DNA from 3 places in the Peribacillus sp. GL_122 genome. Region 1 is predicted to be linked to each of the others. Evidence: riboswitches for the same ligand, from Rfam matches in the RefSeq annotation. Region 1 holds a riboswitch; each other region holds the start of a gene.

Region 1 (6,126 bases):
ATCAATATAATAAAAACCTGGTCAAGAGCTAGTTTTTCTCATTAAACTTTCCCAACCCTTTTGTAAGTGTTTCCATTCGCCATCTTCCACGTCTCCACGATATATCATTAACTCATATTTAGCCGTCAATTCACTCATCTCATCCGTATCGTATACTGCATCCACATAGGCGGCGTACTCCCTTAAAGTTTGCCCCTTCGGACGAACCAAACCAGCTCGTTTTAATTGTTTCAATAATATTAAATAGGCTGTCGAGAAATGAGCACCGGTTTTCTTTCTATAACGAAGAATCTGCAGATGAGGAATCCACTTCCTTCTGAAGAAATAACCAATAGAAGCAAGTATCAATACACCTGACAGTGTGATGGCAGTCCATTTTAAGAACCATTCCATGTTCCCAATACCAGTTTTCACGGATGATTGAGTTTCCCTATCGGGTGTATCATGAAGTTCCCTGGTCTCTTTCTTTGTTTGCTCTTCATTAGTTGGGGTTTCTTCAGGGTTCATCACTTCCTGTTTCAATTCCGAATCGTAAAATTCAACTTCCCCATCGAAACCCTTTGTCGGCTCGAAGGGAACCCAGCCTATCCCTGCAAAATAAACCTCGACCCAGGAATGAGCATTATTATTGGTCACCTTATAAACGGATTCGCCATCAAGGATTGATTTTTCCCCTTCCGTATAACCCTTTACCCACCTTGCAGGTATATTGGCGGCTCTTAGTAAAACGACCATTGCACTTGAAAAATTATCGCAATACCCTATCTGTGTCTCGAATAAAAATTGATCGACATAATCTTGATTGCTCTCCGGATACGGAATATCGTCCTTAGAATAAATGAATTCAGGTCCGTCAAAATAATCCTCAATAGCTTTTGCTTTATCGTACCAATTCGTTTCATTCCTTGTAAGCCGGGATGCCAATTCATATATCCGGTTTGGCAACCCCTCTGGAAGCTGAGTGTTTTTTTCCATTATTAAATCCATCGATTCGTCGGGATCCGTTACCTTCCTTAACTCAGCTATATCAAAACTCGGCATATCATAGAAAAGCTCATACTCTTTCAGGGACAGTCGTTCGCCATTATCCTGTTCGGAAATAACTTTGTCCATACCCTGATAATATTTGAAATCCATCCCGTTTTTGGCCTCAATCTTTTTTAAATACCCGGACTGCGGATGAAGGATATGGGAATATGATTCCGTCATGGACACTTTTGCCGTCATTTCTTCTGTCCTCACCACTTCAGGTACGTCGTAAATATCTAAAGAAGCCATATCCTGTCCGTTGGAAAAAGTGTGAAAGTCCGTTTCCAGTATCGAAACCCACCCTTTACCGGTATAAGTATCCTTGTTCTCGACTTTCCAGTAATGTCCTGCAGGAGCATTATTATAAAAAACGATGGAACTATCCGGCTCTATCGAACCGCCAAGTTCCGAATCGTCTTCATCATATCCGACACTTTTACGCTTCGAACCACCTTCTTCTTTCCCCGCTTTATCAGAATAGGAAGTAATATAAGGCACTGGGTCCGGCCACTGCGGAGAGAGCTTCGGGGCAGCGAAACCAACAAGGACACTTACCAAAATCATGCCGGTCAGCATCAAGATCCACTTATTGATGGAAGCCATCGGAAACTTAATCCTCTCCTGTATCGTTAGCCGCAGCAGGGACAGTAAGCCTAGCATCAAGAAGCCGATGATGATGATTCTAATCATTGCCATATCCCCCACATAAGGAGTGAATGTGTCAAGTACAGATATAAAAATCACCGTTAACATAAAAAAGAAAAAGATGCTTTGCCTCACCATCACCCAGTAATGGATCAAATATGTTACAAGCCAAAGAAGGACAAAAAATAGCAACGTTCGAAATGGATTTGTGATCAACTCCCAATTCCCATCATATATAAAACCAAGATTGCCCTTAAAATCCGCTAGAAATCCTTTCAGCCATGACAATTGAAATAAAGCGTCTTTTGAATGGAGGAACTGTAATGAAATCATTATATAAGCACTAATGAGAATAAATCGGATTGACCAATGTATGCGGAAATAATGCAGTAGCAGGGAATAGAGCAAAAATAAGATAAAAATGATGATATTACCTGTATCGGTGAGTTTATCGACAGGCCTTAACCATTCAGTAATCAACACCAGACCAAATACATACATCAGGACATGCATGAACCTTTCCAACTTTTCGGTAGTGACATTCATTTTGCCATCACCTCTGATCTATCAATCTTTAGTTGGCCATGTTCAAAAAAGCTAACCTTTATCCCCCTCGAAACAGCTGTAGAACTTGACAACCTTTCCTCATCAGTAAGATCCGCCTGTTTCTTAACACATAACATTAATCCCTGATTAGGCCGGAAAGCACTCAATATGTCCACCTTTTCTAATGTTAAGTCTGAAACGATGAATATCACACAAGCGTTTGCCGGAAGAATTCCCTTCCTGACGTTTTTGTTCAATGCGTTTACAACACTCGGCTCCTCTTTAACAAGTCTGTAAAAAATCTTTCGTTTCTGGTTATTGCCTGCTGCTGCCGGTATGATCATCCTCGATCCCATACTCACATACCCAATTTCCATGCCTTTCTTTAACATGGCGTGGGCAACGGAAGCCGCCATTACAATGGATTCTTCGAATAAATCCGACGGCTTATCATCAAGCATGATGAATACATCCCGGTTTTTCTGCACTTCGAATTCCTTCGTCATGATTTCACTCGTTCTGGCCGTCGCCTTCCAATTAATCCATGATAACTGATCGCCTGGCTGATATTCCCTTACTCCGGATACCACTGAATGTTCACGTTGTGTTTTCTTTGTTGAAACAACTGCCCCCTGATTGAACACTCGATCAAGATCACTGTAGGCAAGCTCATGATAACGAGGAAAAACAGTTATTTTCAGAGGTGAACTATATATCGCTTCCTTTTCGACTAACCCGAAAAAGTCCCCAATCCAAAAGCGGATCGATTGAAACGAATGCTCTCCACGCTCCATGTCTTCCAAGGTATATGACATGCTGAAAGTACGCCTGAATCCCGGAAAGATAATTATTTTCCTTTGGAATCCCGTATCTTCCAGCCGCTGAGGCAATTCCTCCTCTATCACCATAAATAATAGGGGCAGCCGGTTTTTACGGGTAAACGTCAATGCTATTTCAACAGATTCGCCGGCCTGGCATTCCCTTTTATTGACCTTTCTCTCAACGGTCAAATCATGCAGCGGATAAAACAGCAGAATCGAAGCGTACACAGAAAACGGCAAAAACGAATAAAAAATGAACCAACTGACAAAACCGCCTTGAAACATTGCATAGCAAAAGGAAACGGTCATGAGTAATACAAGTCCGACCACACTCATATTTCCCCTTAAAATGTTGATGAATTTGCGCATTAGGTCATAGCCCGCTTCACAGGCACCTGTGTTGTCGCCACAACTTCATGTATCACCATTCCAGCATCGAAGCCATCATAATTCGCTTCAGGTTTCAAAATAAGCCGGTGGGAAAATACGAATGGAACTAAATATTGAACATCGTCCGGCAGAACATAGTCCCTGCCCTGGATCAGCGCGTAAGCTTGGGATGCTTTCATCAATGCTATCGATCCACGCGGGCTTACACCTAAATAGACCCCTTCATGCGCACGTGTTCGATTCGCCAATTCAACAATATATCGTTTTATTGTGTCGTCCACTATCACAGCTTTTACCTCAGCCTGTAATTCTATCAATTCATCCAATGTGATGACGGATTCCAGCTCTTCAAGCGGTACCGTGTATTGAGCTCTATTAAGAACCTCTATCTCTTCTTCCACACCTGGATAGCCCATTTTCATTTTTAATAGGAATCTATCCAATTGAGCCTCCGGAAGCGGATATGTTCCCTCGTACTCGATCGGATTTTGTGTCGCCATTACGAAGAACGGCTTCTCCAATCCCCTTGTGACACCATCAATCGTCACACTTGCCTCTTCCATGGCTTCAAGCAATGCAGACTGAGTTTTCGGCGAGGTCCGGTTAATTTCATCGGCTAAAATAATATGTCCCATTATCGGACCCGGCCTAAAAATGAATTCTTGTTCCTTAGGATTGAAAATCGAAACACCAGTAACATCAGAAGGAAGTAAATCAGGTGTGAATTGAATTCGCTTAAAGCTTGCACCTATAGATTTTGCCAGTGCCCTTACCATGACTGTCTTCCCCACGCCCGGAACATCCTCCAATAAGACATGTCCACCGGAAAGGAGTGCCACGATACTTAGTTCTGCTATATCTCGTTTTCCGATAATCACCTTTTCGATATTCCCCAGAACCATTTCCAGTTTTTGATTGACCTGCTTATAAATCATTCTCTACCTCCCGGGATTCACAGATTCACATTATCACTATTATTTCATACCTTTTCTATATCAAGGATTTTACATTAAGCTCCAATTAAACCTTACATTGTAAGTTTACTAGATATTCGGTAAACCATAAACGAATTTGTCTAAAAAATATTAATGCGGTCTATTGAAAAAGGTATGGTAAACTGTTGCTAAGTGAATATGAACCTTGCAGAAAAAGGTGCTGCATTGTCAGCTTAATAGGGAATTCGGTTTAAAACCGAAGCTGTTTCCGCAACTGTAAGTGCTAATGAAATAAGATGCATACCACTATTTGAGGATGTAATCGCACGCCGATTACCGTCCATTTAACCCAAATGGGAAGGTTCTTAGAGTAAAATGATGCACAAGCCAGGAGACCTGCCTTTTTTAATCGTATTATGCTCTTCGGAAGATAGGAGATTGTACGGCTCTCCCATCTTTTTTCTACTATAGATACATAGATGCCCGAAGCCGACCAAAACTCTTGGTCGGCTATTTGTCTTGCAGGGAAAAGCAATACGGAGGTCATTCACCCAATACGTAAAAGGAGGAAGATTTATGGCAAAGAAGGACTTTCGTTTTTTATGCTACCCATACATGCGTGAGTCCGTATCGACCGTCGATTTTGAAATCCGCACAGACTCATTGACGACACAAATCGGCTTGGCCGCCTCGCTAACTGAGGACATCCCCGATGTATACCGTGACTTAATGGAATTGTTGCCCATGGCTTACCATTTAAATGGTTCAGTCCGAGGGAAATTAGCCATTACCGGCGATGATCTCGACCGTTTAAGTGCAATCTACGACCGGTATGTCGCTGAAGTGAAGGATCAAATCGAAACATTCGTCCTTCCACAAGGATCAACCGCAGCATGTACTTTGCATACTTGCCGCAGTGAAGCCAAAAAGTCCGTGCGAGCTTTACACAAGGTAAGTCTGGAAAAGGAAATTCCAGGAATACTTTTTGATTACGCTCACTTGCTTGCAAATGTGTTATTCGTGATGGCAGTCTATGTCAATAAGCAACAGGGGATCGAGGAGATTCCTTTTATAAGTAAATCATACCCAACCAAACCCATGAAAAAGAAAACGGAGGAATAAATAATGAAGAGAACCCTACGATTCAGTTGGATTTCCATGCTGATGCTTACGCTTTTCCTTACCGGATGCGGAGTGAACGATGATCAATCCTCAAAGGATAATAAAGAGACTAAAAAGGGCGAAGAATTCAAGGATTATTCCGTTACGGATGATACTGGTAAGAAAATAAAATTCGAGAAAATCCCGGAAAAGGTCGTTTCACTACAGCCAAGCAATACGGAAATTTTATTTGCCCTTGAACAGGGTGATAAAGTCGTTGGCGTGACAGACTTCGATAATTATCCAAAGGAAGCGAAGGATATCGAACATGTTTCAGACTCTGTTAATATAAATGCAGAAAAAATCATTGCCTTGAAACCTGATGCCATTATTGCTTATACCATTGGTGATGAAACGGCACTGAAACCACTCGAAGATGCCGGCATCCCTGTATTCATCATTAAATCTGCGGCAAATTTCGATGATGTATATGGTGATATCGGGCAGATTGCTAAAGTGATGGGCGTTGCCGAAAAAGGGGATGAATTAGTGAAAGATATCAAATCCCAAATTACAAGTGTCGAAGAAAAAGTGAAAACTTTAGATGAAAAGGAACAAACATACTTTGAAATTAGCCCTGCTCCGGAAATCTATACAAC
Region 2 (6,462 bases), 400 kb from region 1:
GCCGTAGATGACTGGTGGTTTCACGCAGCGGGACCCATAGGATTGTACCCAACCCTTTTCCAGAAAGACGAAACCGCCTAACTTATGGCCGAAGTATTCAACCATATCCGTCCGTTCGAATTCCCCGTGAACGAGAACATCCAAACCGATTTCTTCTTGGATTTCGATCCACCTGCCGATTTCTTCGTTTACGAATGTTTCATATTTCTGAGCGGTCCATTCTCCTCTTTTGAATTTCCCGCGTGCTTGTTTAACTTCAAATGTCTGCGGAAAGCTACCGATGGTAGTCGAAGGAAGGAAAGGCAATTTGAAAAATTCCTGTTGTTTTTGGTAACGCTCTTTAAATGGAATGTGACGGCCGGCGGTCCTGCTTTTAACCTTTTCGACTTTCGATTGTACAGTCCCATGATTCCGTGCATTTGAACTTGCTAACGTTTGAACCGTAAATTTATTGGCATCGACTTTTTCGGTGATTGCTTCAAAGCCTTGATTATTCCCTTTGACCAAGAGTGTGATTTCCTCAAGTTTCTCATCAGCGAAAGCAAGGGCCTGTTTCACTTCTTTTGAAAGTGCGGTTTCATTCCGAACGGTCACTGGGACATGAAGCAGGGAACAAGAGGGCTGAAGCCAGATTTGGTCTTCGGCTACCTTTTTCTTAAGAGTCTCGATTAATTGAATTTTTTTCGATAAATCAGATAGCCAAATGTTTTTTCCGTCAATCACACCTGCAGCAAGCACTTTGTCCTTTGGGAAGCCGAATGCTTCAAGATTACTTAGATTCCTCCCTTTATCATGTACAAAATCAAGACCGATTCCTTGGACTTTTAATTCGATGACTTCTTGGTAGTGTTCCACGGCATCAAAGTATGTTTGTAGCATGATGTTCAGGTTTGGTGCTGCTTCATTCAGCTTTTCATATAGGTAAGTAACAGTTTGCATATCATCCTTGGAAATGGATGAAACAAGAGAAGGTTCGTCCATTTGTACCCACTTCACGCCTTCTTGCTCCAACTCCCGCAGGATTTGCGTGTATAGGGGAAGCAAGCTCAGGATGATACTAGGGATCTCTTGTTTATTGAAGCCTTTGGAAAGGGAGATGAAGGTATAAGGTCCAATCAACACGGGCTTCGTTTCAATCCCTAGCTTTTCCTTGGCTTCCCGATATGCTGCAAGTGGTTTATTTTCTGTTAAAGTCAGCTGTGGCAGTTTTAATTCAGGGACAATATAGTGATAGTTCGTATTGAACCATTTCGTCATTTCGGAAGCGACTTGATCATTGTTTCCGCGAGCCATTGAATAATATACGGAAAGGGGAACCCTACCGCCTTCATAGGCTGAATAACGTTCAGGTACAAGACCGAACATGACGGACATATCGAGCATTTGATCATAGAAAGTGAAGTCGTTGACAGGAATGATATCAATGCCCCGTTGCTTTTGTTTTTGTATGTTGCCTAAACGGATTGCCTTTAGTTGTGCCGTAAATTCCGCTTCATCGATTTTACCTGACCAGTAAGCTTCCAATGTACGTTTCCATTCACGATCTTCCCCGATTCGTGGGTAACCCAAACTACTGCTTTTCAAAATTCCCATCCTCCTACATTCATTTTATTGAACAATAAAAAAAGCATCCCCAACCGTCAAAAGAGAAAGTTAGAAATGCTTAAAATAAGAGGCATGCAGAATGCCCCTTACAATTATAAGGTCCCTAACACCTCCCTATCTCCCGTAGGTTAAAACAGTGTTGTCGAAATAGGCAGGTCTCCTGACTTAGGGATTATCATTAGCGGCGGCCTTCCCGATCTTTTGATCAGTGGCATATTGGATGGCGCTAACACTCCCATTACAGTGGCGGGACCGTGCCGGAATTACACCGGACTTCCCTTTTAATCCTAATTTAAAATTAGGAACCTATTTCCACATATGAAATTTTACAAAACCTGCCTTTATAAACTGTTTGCAGGCCGAAGATTTTTAAAATAAAAACTATTATAAAAATTTAGACAATCTTAACATATCCGACCAAAAGGGTCAACATGGAAAAAAAGATTCGGGAAAAGAATCAGTTTATTGAGTGTGTGGTTGATAAGTATGAGGTCTGTACCTAAAAAAGAATATATTGTTTGGACAGGGAGTATGTATAGAGAGAGTGGCGTTTTGAAATGGGGCGTGGGGGATGACTTTCTACATCTTGATTGCAGGAATCATTTTTTGCATGGTGATGAGCATTCGTACGTTATTTCTTGTTGAGTCGGGAGGAAAGAAGTTTTCTCTGGAGGATATGCTGTGGCTTGGCAATTTATATGCGACGATATTGGTTGGATTTGCACTGATTTATTTATTATACGAGCTTCAGAATCATTCGGTGATTCTTGATATGGGCAATCGGTTGGATGGCACTTTCTATGAACAGTTGAAGACTTCCTTTTACTTCAGTGCGATGACGATGTTTTCTGTAGGGTATGGAGATATAGCCCCGATTGGCATGGGCAGGATGATAGCTACCATTCAGGCTTTCATCGGGTATACACTGCCGGCAGCGTTCGTAATTCGGACAGTTATCGATTTGGAGCAGAAAGATAGGAAGGGTAAATGAAAGTTGTGTTTCTTTCGATTATTGGGTACTCTTACCATAATGAAAGAAATGGAGGGTTCAATATGACTGTTAAAATTGGAGAAAAAGCACCTGATTTCAAACTCCCTGCAAACAATGGTGAAATGGTTTCCCTATCGGATTTAAAGGGGAAAAACATTGTTTTATATTTTTATCCAAAAGACATGACGCCAGGTTGCACGACGGAGGCCTGTGATTTCCGGGACCATAATGAGCAATTCGAGGAATTGAACGCGGTCATCATTGGTATTAGCCCAGATCCAGCGGCACGTCATGAAAAATTCATCGAAAAACATGGATTGCCTTTTCTGCTGCTGGCTGACGAGAATCATGAAGCGGCCGAATCATTTGATGTGTGGCAATTGAAAAAGAACTTCGGCAAGGAGTATATGGGCATTGAACGTTCAACTTTCCTGATAGATAAGGCTGGTAAGGTAGTCAAAGAATGGCGTAAAGTAAAAGTCAAAGGCCACGTCGAAGAAGCGCTTGAAACTCTTCGCGACCTCGAAAAATAAGGGACAGGCAGATGAAGGATGAGCGAATAACGAAGCTTGCAGCCAGGCTGATTCATCATTCGATACAAATACAGCCAAAAGAGAGAATCCTCATACGGGGGCATATCAACACGAAACCGTTATTGAAAGAGCTGATTGATGAAATATACAGAGTGGGTGCTTATCCATATGTAGAACTCGAAGACGATGAGATAAGCCGCCACCTGTTACAAGGGAATGTGAAGGAACAACTTGACACATCTTCGCAATGGGCTCTGAAGAAATATACGGATATCGATGCAGTCATTATCATCACAGGGGAAGAAAACGATGTGGAAATGACTGATGTTCCCATCGAGAGGCACCGTCTTCAAGGGGAGGCTATGAATTCCCCCACTCTTTTCTATGTAAACAACCGACGTTGGGTCTTACTTAATTATCCCACCAACGCATCAGCGCAAAAAGCCGGCATGACCTTCAACAGGTACCAAGACTTTCTGTTGAACGTATGCACCATGGATTACGGGAAAATGGAGGCGGCCTTGAAACCGTTAAAACAATTGATGGAACGGACTGACAAAGTCAGGATCGTTTCACCAGGGACAGATTTGACCTTTTCCATTAAAGGTATGCCGGCCATCATATGTGCCGGAAAAAAGAATTTACCGGATGGGGAAGTGTTTACAGCACCCATAAAAGATAGTCTCAATGGAAGGATATCCTTCAACACACCCACAACCTATGAAGGAATCACCTTTAGTGACATAGAATTAAACTTGGAAAAGGGAAAAATCATTAAAGCAACTTCCAATCGTGACTCTGAAATGAACCAAATTCTGAATATTGATGAAGGGTCCCGGTTTATCGGGGAGTTTGCAATTGGAATCAATCCATACATATTGGAACCTATGGACGATATATTGTTCGATGAGAAAATAACCGGGAGTCTGCACTTGGCTATTGGGCTTGCTTATGAAGAAGCGGATAATGGAAACCGATCATCGATACATTGGGATATGGTCTTGATCCAGCGTCCCGAATATGGGGGCGGTGACATCTATTTTGACGACGTCCCGATTAGAAGGGATGGCGTTTTCATTTTGCCGGAATTACATGCATTAAACCCAAATTCTTTTAAAAAAAGCCTTTTTTAATAAGGGTAAGGCTTTTGTCCAACTCAAAAAGGGGACACCTGAATATGCTTTATTAAGGGAATACCTCCTCAAAGAAAGTTGCGCGGGACACATAGAGCCCGTGTTTTTTTATGTTAATTAAAAGGGAGAGATAAACATGTTAATACTTTCGACTGTCATTCCGAATGAAGGCATCCAAACGAAGATGATGGAAGCTTTTCCTGATTTGAACTTCATTTATCAAAAAGGATGGACTGATGGGCCGCTTCGTGAAGCGAAAATACTAATTACATATGGTGAAGACTTAACTGAAGAAATCATTGGGAAAGCGGCGAACTTGAAATGGATCATGGTCATGAGCGCAGGGATGGAATTAATGCCATTTAAAGCCATTGAGGAACGTGGCATTCTGGTGACCAACGCAAGAGGCATTCATAAAATCCCGATGGCCGAGTATACGATAGGGATGCTTTTGCAATATGAAAAGAAATTGAAACTGCTTATGAAGAATGAAAAGGAAGAATTGTGGGATAGAAAGATTGAAGTAGGAGAATTGAATGGCAAGACTATGCTCGTTATTGGTGTCGGTGCAATTGGAGGAGAGGTGGCTCGTCTTGGGAGAGCCTTTGGGATGACGACGGTGGGAGTGAACCGGAGCGGGAAGCCAGTGGAATCCATCGATCACCTTTATACTCTCGATAATTTATTGGAAGCCATACCGGGAGCCGATTATATCGTATCCGTCCTGCCAAGTACTGATGAAACGAAGGGCCTTTTGGAAAAAGAGCACTTTAAAGCAATGAAAGAATCTGCAGTATTCGTGAATATTGGCCGCGGCGACCTGATTAACGATGAAGTGTTGATCGAAGCCCTGGATGCCGGGGAATTGTCTCATGCGATCTTGGATGTATTTGATCCGGAACCTTTGGGAAAAGGGCATCCGTTTTGGAGGATGGAGAATGTCACAGTCACACCGCATCTATCAAGTAAAAGCGGAGAATATTTACCAAGAACCTTTGCCATTTTCGAAAAAAACATGCGTGAATACCTGAAAGCTGGAAAAGACTTTACCAACGTAATCGACTTAACTAGGGGATACTAAACTCAATGAAAAAATGGTAAAGACTCAATGTGTTCATGAATAAACTAAAAAAGAATGGTTAAGCCATTGAATTATTGACAAATTCAACGCATAAAAGGTACACTATTTATAAATATTACAATTTAAGAATTCATACTTAATGAGAAAAAGAGGTGGATGGCGGTGTCTGAAGTTCAGTTAAAAGAAGCGTTGGATTCCTTAAAAGATACCGGTGTAAGAATAACTCCTCAACGCCATGCGATACTTGAGTATTTGATAAGCTCCATGTCCCACCCTACCGCTGATGATATATATAAAGCGCTGGAAGGCAAGTTTCCGAATATGAGTGTGGCAACGGTTTATAACAACCTGCGTGTGTTCCGTGAGGTAGGTTTGGTAAAAGAACTTACGTATGGTGATTCTTCTGCGAGGTTTGATTTTGTGACGACGAATCATTATCATGTAATTTGCCAAACTTGCGGGAAAATTGTGGATTTCGATTATCCTGCATTGGATGAAGTCGAGCATTTCGCTGCACAAGTCACCGGTTTCAATGTTAGTCATCATCGGATGGAAATCTACGGCGACTGTACGGATTGTGCGAAAAAAGAATCGCATTAAAAAAAGTTCCTCCACTTGGTTGGAACTTTTTTTATGTTATCAAAAAATGATACAATTGTTAATGACTTCTTGAAAGGGAATTCAGCTAGCGGAATTCCTCTAGTCATGCAGGCTTTTCCGGTTATATTTTTCGTTGAATTCTTCGCCTTCCAACTTTTTGTCAAGTGTCAATGGTTCTTCACAATGCATGCAAATATCTACACGCCCTAGTATTTTTGTAGGTTTGCTGCAGTTAGGGCAGACAACCTGGATCGATTTTGTAGAAAGCATTCCAATCCAAAAATAAACCCCTGTGCTTGCGATGATGAATAAAAGGCCGAGCCCCATGAAAATCGTCATGACAACAGGATTCGTTTTGAAGAAAAGCCCAAGGTACATTACGATAAAGCCAATGAAAATCAAACTCAAAGCAAAAGTACGGATTTTATTGATTTTGCTAGAATATTTAGCCATGGATTGTCCCTCCTAAAATATAAATTTAACTATAACATAAACCATGGATGGAACAAAAAAGAAATA
Region 3 (6,462 bases), 2.0 Mb from region 1:
ATAACTTCAGTAGCCCCTCGTTTTACACAATTATCAATGCCTTTGGATATATTCGGTGCCGCAAATTCCAAGAAGCACGTTTCTACAAGGAAGCGCTCATCCAATGCCGGAATCATATTTTCAATAAAATGAAGGACTTCTTCGTTTCCCGAAGCCAAGCGGCTTCCGTGTCCTACGAACAAAACTGCTTTCATTTACTTTCCCCCTCTTGATTAGTCCTCACAAGGCGCAGGCTCTATGTTTATTTTTGGAGCGATGTCCTGATAAGAAAAATTCTGTATCTTTTTCGAACGTTTGAAGTATTTAAAAAGCCGCTCATTTGGATGGGCATTTTGCTTATACTCCGCGACAATGTCCGTAATCAGTTCAACAAGCTGTTCCGGTTCAATGCCTTCCGCAACCGGCTGACCTGGATGGGCTGTTCTTCCAACCGGTTTAGCTCCAAGAAATAAGTCGAACTTCCCTTTTCGGAAGACAATCCCGATATCATCCATCACAGCACTATAACAAGCCATCCCACACCCATTAAAACCGATGTTAAGTTCCTTGGGCATTTTCATTCCGCCAAGCACCCGATGTATTTCATCCGCATAAGGAATGGATTCCGTTTTTTCACCATCACAGAAATCACAGGCTTTTAATGTCAGTACATCTCCAATCGGCGATAATAGAAAGTTTGCTGATTGCAATTTCCCCGTAATGACTTCCGGATCCGTTGTCGGAATCTTTAATACGATTTTATGATTTGGCGTGTATTCCATCGTGCCCTTTTCCCCGACAACTTCCGCAAGTGTCATCATTTGTTTGGGAGTGAATTGTTTATTCGCCACACCTGGACTAACGGCAAGTTCGAATACCGACTCCATTTTTTGCTGAACAATTGGCTCAATGGATTGCTGAACGGTTTGACCCTTGACTCTTGACAGTGCTTCCATTGCCATTTCAAAGGAAGCTGGCTTCTTTTCTGGTGCTTTTGTAAGTAATCCAACTCCCCCAGCGGATTCGATGAAGACTTCTTGCACAGAATCGGCTTCTTGATCTAATGCCCACGGTTCCGCTTCTTTTTGCAGACGCTGATGCGGCTTCAATGGTTGCTTTTCCGAATTCAAAGTATATTTCCTCTGATAGCCTCTTGGTGTGATGATTTTGTCATCATATAAAAAGGTGGATGAATTACCAATAATGACGGTGGTCAACATTCCAATATCGTGATTCAACATATCTTTCAAATTGGTTATGACAATATCCTGCCTATCGCGATAAGCACTTTTCACCAACCCGACAGGTGTATCGGGCGAACGGTAGCGAAGGAGAATGTTCTGTGTTTCAACAATTTGCCTGGTCCGCCTGCCGCTGCGCGGATTATACAGGGCAATGACAAAGTCTGCCATTGCAGCTGCTTCAACCCTTTTAGCGATCAGTTCCCAAGGAGTTAAATGATCACTGAGACTGATCGTACACGAATCGTGCATGACTGGTGCCCCAAGTAATGATGCACAAGAGTTGATTGCCGAAATGCCAGGAATGACCTCAATGCCCACTCCAGTTTCTTCTTTCCAGCCTTTTTCAATCAATACTTCATAAACCAAGCCAGCCATTCCGTAAACTCCGGCATCCCCGCTGGAAATTACCGCAACTTTCTTACCCAGCTCCGCTTGTTTCACTGCTTCCTGTGCACGTGATACCTCTTCAGTCATACCCGTACTAATAATCGTTTGATCTGTGAGCAGTCCCTGAATGAGTTCAACATAAGTTTTATAACCAATGATGTAGTCACTTTCTTGAAGGGCTTCGACAGCACGTTTGGTAATGTGTTCAAAATTCCCTGGCCCAAAGCCCACGACGAATAATTTACCGTTTGTACTCATTAAGACATCTCCTTTTTACGCTTTGTTCTTTGAAATACCCGTATGAGCAGGAAAATCTGGATTCGGTGTCATTTCCCCATCATTGAATTGGTAGATCATTTGTGGAACAAACTCCCCATCATCAATATGGCTGACAATCTGGCGACCGAAATCAGGCGTTTCCACTCGATACCAGTTTCCTTGAGGATAGGCAATCACAACGCAGGCATCCTTACATCTTCCGTTACACCGTGTCCTGGTTGTATGGATTTTCAAATCCAGTCCTTTGGAAGCAATTTCATCGCGAATCGCTTGGGTTACTTCTTCCCCGCCCTTCTTCATGCAGCTGCTTCCATTACAAATCAACAGATGTGTATTTGTACCCATTAAGTTCCAAGTAGTCATCTTCTTCCTCCTGCGTTCAGGGAAAAGGCAAAATAAAAAACCTTAACATAAGAGTCAAGGTTTAAAAAAACTATATGAATGAGGAGCCCCAGGCAAGAATGCCCAATCTCCCAAAATCGTCATAGTCCTTCTACCTTTCCCTCCGAAAAGTATCATGCAATTTTAAAAGCAGGTTTCCTGGCTTACGCTTCATTTTACTTTGTCCCTTCCCGGCAACAATGCCAGTGGCTATCGACAATTTCATCAGCGTTTACAGTAGCGGGGGCTGCATCGGATTTTCACCGATTTCCCTATTATCCCTTGCTTATTCACACAAGAGCACTTTTAAAATATAATATTTGGTTTTAATATACATTTCTAACTAACTTTATCTATCATATAACAACTTTATCAAAATTCAATAGTTTATTCCGACTGTTTAGAAAAGTTTAATAGAGTATATCCTTCCCACAGGCCTTTCCTTGCAACAAACTTAGTCAAAAAAAAAATATAGTGTAGCTGGAATTATTTCTTTATGGTACACTATACGAGAATTTTCTAAATAATTACATAAGTTTTATGGTGTTGAATTTTTCGGAATTCAGCTTAAAAGGGAAGCCGGTGAAAATCCGGAGCGGTCCCGCCACTGTAAAGGGAAGTCCTATTACTTTAACTTTAATCCACTGTCAAATTAGATGGGAAGGATGTAATGGGATGATGAACCAAAGCCAGGAGACCTGCCATGAAGCGTGAAACTGTTTCAACCTACGAGGATGGGTGTGCGGATCAGGCAGAAAGGCCCATGGTTGGTTTATGCTGCAAAATTCCTGTTCATTACGCACTTCTTTCCTTTGAGAGAAGTGCTTTTTATGTTGGGCGCGCCTTTCTTCTCAAGATTGATCAGAAAAATTAAAAGTGTTGAAAGGAGAAAGAATGAAAAGAACCAATTGGAAAATTATTTATTTTGTCATTTTACTGCTTTTTGTCCCAAAAAGGGCAATGGCCATGCATATCATGGAGGGCTTTTTACCCATTGAATGGGCTATATTCTGGTGGGCCGTTACCCTTCCATTTTTAATCTTGGGTTACCGGTCCATTAGATCCAAAGTAAGGGAAAACCCAGAAACAAAAATGATGCTTGGCCTATCGGGTGCATTTGTATTCATTTTATCGGCCCTAAAGATTCCTTCCGTTACGGGAAGTTCTTCACACCCTACCGGAGTTGGTTTGGGATCCATTTTATTCGGACCATTGGCCATGAGTGTCGTTGGCTCCATCGTTCTGTTATTTCAAGCTGTTTTACTGGCTCACGGAGGATTGACGACATTAGGGGCCAATGCATTTTCCATGGCCGTTTGCGGACCGTTCATTGCTTACTTCGTCTTCAAGGGCGCAACTAAATTGGGGTGGTCTTTTTCACTTGCCGTTTTCTTGGCAGCTGCTTTTGGAGATTTGGGAACCTATGTGGTGACTTCCGTTCAACTTGCTCTTGCTTTTCCATCCGAGGTAGGAGGATTCATGGCCTCTTTCAGTAAATTTGCAGGGATTTTTGCCCTGACCCAAATTCCCTTGGCAATCAGTGAGGGGTTATTGACAGTCGTCGTGATGAATTTCTTAAAAAAATACAATCTAGGCGAATTGAAATTGCTGCGAGTTTTATCTAAGGAGGCCCGTTAACATGAAAAAAAGTTTACTGCTGCTTTTCCTGGTCGTCATTCTTGCTACCATACCGTTAATCACACAACAAGGAACGGAATTTGGCGGTGCCGATGGCGAAGCTGAAGAAGCCATCACTAAAATCCAGCCGGAATACAAGCCATGGTTCAACAGTATTTGGGAGCCGCCAGGTGCAGAAACCGAAAGCTTATTATTTGCGCTGCAAGCTGCAATCGGAGCTGGTTTCATTGGTTATTTCATAGGTGTAACGAGACAAAGAAATAAGCAAACCAAACAAGAAATTCCCGAAAAATCGAATCATGTTACTCATTGATAAATATGCCTATTTCAATGGGCTAAAGGATGTACATCCGTTGGAAAAGATGGTTTTTGCACTCTCCCTTTTGCTATTTTCGTTAACGGTAAGGGATATGACCGTTTCGCTCATCACTTTTACGGTGATGAGTGCTTTAATCATTTTTGGGGCAAAAATCCCGCTTTCTTATTATCTTAAATTACTTCTATTACCAGGATTTTTTATACTATCAGGAACAATTACCATCCTTTTTTCTTTTACAAGCAAATTTACTTCGATTTCGAATATATGGTGGTCCTGGAAGGTCGGGAACTGGCAAATTTTCATCAGCGATGACAGCATAGGTACAGTGATCAATTTGATCACTGTCGTATTAGGCAGCATCAGCTGTTTATATTTCCTTACCTTGACTACACCCATTACCGTCATCCTATCGGTGATGCGAAAACTTAAAGTGCCTTCCTTATTGGTCGATTTAATAGAGCTGACCTATCGCTTCATCTTTATTTTTTTAGATACAGCTTTGGCCATTCACCAATCACAAGCTTCACGGCTGGGGTATGGTTCGTTAAGGAAAGGCATTCGATCTCTCGGATTACTAATCTCATCATTATTTTTAGGAGTATTGCAGCGCTCTGGACATTTGACGATGGCCATGAACGCTAGAGGCTATCAGGAGAACCTTTCCTATATCGAGGATACTTACACCTATTCCTCACGCAATTGGCTGATCGCGATTGTAATACTAGGAAGCTTAATCTTTATTAATGGATTTTTGTAAATTGGAGGCAAACCAAGAATGGACGAGCATATTTTTCATATAGAAGGCCTCACCCATCAATTCGCAGATGGAACGTTCGCTTTAAACGATCTTTCGCTAACGATTCAACATGGTAAAAAGATAGCGTTATTAGGCAATAATGGTGCCGGCAAATCGACTTTATTCCTGCATTTAAATGGTCTTTTACAACCTACAGCAGGAAAGATCAGATTTAAGGGCAAGAAAATGAAATATGACCGTAAAGCATTATTATCATTACGAAAGCAAGTCGGGATCGTTTTTCAAGATCCCGACTCGCAGCTCTTTTCCGCTAATGTACAACAGGATATATCGTTTGGACCGATGAATTTAGGTTGGGATAGAAATGCAGTCCAGGAGAAAGTAAATTGGGCAATGGCTGAAACGGAAGTAACCGAACTGAAAGACAGACCCACCCATTTTTTGAGCCTAGGGCAAAAAAAACGTGTCGCCATTGCAGGGGTACTCGCCATGGAACCCGATGTCTGGCTCTTGGATGAACCTACCGCTGGATTGGATCCTTATTTCTCAAAGCAGATCATGGCTCTGCTGGACAGTATCCACCACCAGGACAAAACGATAATCCTGTCAACTCATGATGTTAATTTAGCTTATCAATGGGCTGATGAAGTCGTGGTCATGAACGATGGTAAGGTCATATACCAAGGGGACCCCGTATCCGTTTTCCATGATGAAGACGTTTTGCTGCAAGCGCATCTGGAGAAGCCGTGGGTTTTTGAAATGTTTCAAGCCCTTCATCAATCAAGGGAACCTGCAGAACGGGACCTTTTCCCAAGAACGAAGGAAGAATTGCTTCAATTGTTGGAGACTGAAAGTATTTATTAATTAAGCATCCCCTAGCTCTTGTTTCATCCAAAAACTAGGGGATCAAACCGATATATCTTTAAAATAACAGGCGATAATTCTTGTTCCTAAAAAACAAAAATCTTATTATTTATTACTTTTCTTCCTCAGTTCTTTCTTTTGCAAGCTCAATATCTCTTCCGTTTACATCATCAACGACTGCTTTTATCTCGCCTTCCGCATAAGTATCCGATACTTGTTCGTGGGTTGTAGCCAGTCCAGAGGATAAATTATCTTCCCGTTTATAATCACTAACATCATATGTTCTTCCGGCAATTTCAGAAGATTCATTTTTTGATTGCTTGCTATCCATTTTTTTCACTCCTAGTTTTTTTAATTGTCCAATCATCCATTGACAGCAGTATTAAAGACAAAAGTATTTTGTGTAAAAACTGAAGCAATATTCAATAATGATAAAAAAAGGAGGGAAAAGGGAAAAAAAAGCTTACAAGTAAAATACCCTTTCAAGGACTTTACATGTAAGCTTATTGAGAGCTTAGGCTTCCTTCTTCACATCCACATTATCGGATGGGTCACCCCAACATTCCACATTCTTCAAACCTTTAATATTGTTCACATGGAAGACAGGATTTTTC

What was found. A riboswitch is a leader RNA that binds a small molecule or an ion and turns the genes downstream of it on or off. The one in region 1 is predicted to bind cobalamin.
Region 2: it holds a riboswitch for cobalamin, as region 1 does, so the genes downstream of both, metE (5-methyltetrahydropteroyltriglutamate--homocysteine S-methyltransferase) here and AC3ISB_RS01880 (hypothetical protein) in region 1, are expected to answer to the same signal.
Region 3: it holds a riboswitch for cobalamin, as region 1 does, so the genes downstream of both, AC3ISB_RS11565 ((2Fe-2S) ferredoxin domain-containing protein) here and AC3ISB_RS01880 (hypothetical protein) in region 1, are expected to answer to the same signal.

Annotation. Positions count from the first base shown of each region.
Region 1 covers NZ_CM174415.1:372,201-378,326, reverse strand. The annotation lists gene AC3ISB_RS01895 (DUF4129 domain-containing transglutaminase family protein) at 22-2,220, opposite strand; gene AC3ISB_RS01890 (DUF58 domain-containing protein) at 2,217-3,377, opposite strand; gene AC3ISB_RS01885 (AAA family ATPase) at 3,410-4,366, opposite strand; cobalamin riboswitch at 4,565-4,784, shown strand; gene AC3ISB_RS01880 (hypothetical protein) at 4,943-5,488, shown strand; gene AC3ISB_RS01875 (ABC transporter substrate-binding protein) at 5,492-6,126, shown strand, end outside.
Region 2 covers NZ_CM174415.1:774,943-781,404, forward strand. The annotation lists gene metE (5-methyltetrahydropteroyltriglutamate--homocysteine S-methyltransferase) at 1-1,593, opposite strand, end outside; cobalamin riboswitch at 1,739-1,930, opposite strand; gene AC3ISB_RS03695 (potassium channel family protein) at 2,177-2,596, shown strand; gene bcp (thioredoxin-dependent thiol peroxidase) at 2,659-3,129, shown strand; gene AC3ISB_RS03705 (aminopeptidase) at 3,141-4,262, shown strand; gene AC3ISB_RS03710 (D-2-hydroxyacid dehydrogenase) at 4,399-5,343, shown strand; gene perR (peroxide-responsive transcriptional repressor PerR) at 5,500-5,943, shown strand; gene AC3ISB_RS03720 (YgzB family protein) at 6,043-6,396, opposite strand.
Region 3 covers NZ_CM174415.1:2,394,393-2,400,854, reverse strand. The annotation lists gene AC3ISB_RS11575 (sirohydrochlorin chelatase) at 1-194, opposite strand, end outside; gene cobJ (precorrin-3B C(17)-methyltransferase) at 213-1,868, opposite strand; gene AC3ISB_RS11565 ((2Fe-2S) ferredoxin domain-containing protein) at 1,884-2,252, opposite strand; cobalamin riboswitch at 2,403-2,593, opposite strand; cobalamin riboswitch at 2,795-2,990, shown strand; gene AC3ISB_RS11560 (hypothetical protein) at 2,974-3,144, shown strand; gene AC3ISB_RS11555 (energy-coupling factor ABC transporter permease) at 3,165-3,908, shown strand; gene AC3ISB_RS11550 (energy-coupling factor ABC transporter substrate-binding protein) at 3,910-4,221, shown strand; gene cbiQ (cobalt ECF transporter T component CbiQ) at 4,208-4,984, shown strand; gene AC3ISB_RS11540 (energy-coupling factor ABC transporter ATP-binding protein) at 5,003-5,848, shown strand; gene AC3ISB_RS11535 (YozQ family protein) at 5,961-6,179, opposite strand; gene AC3ISB_RS11530 (alanine/glycine:cation symporter family protein) at 6,363-6,462, opposite strand, start outside.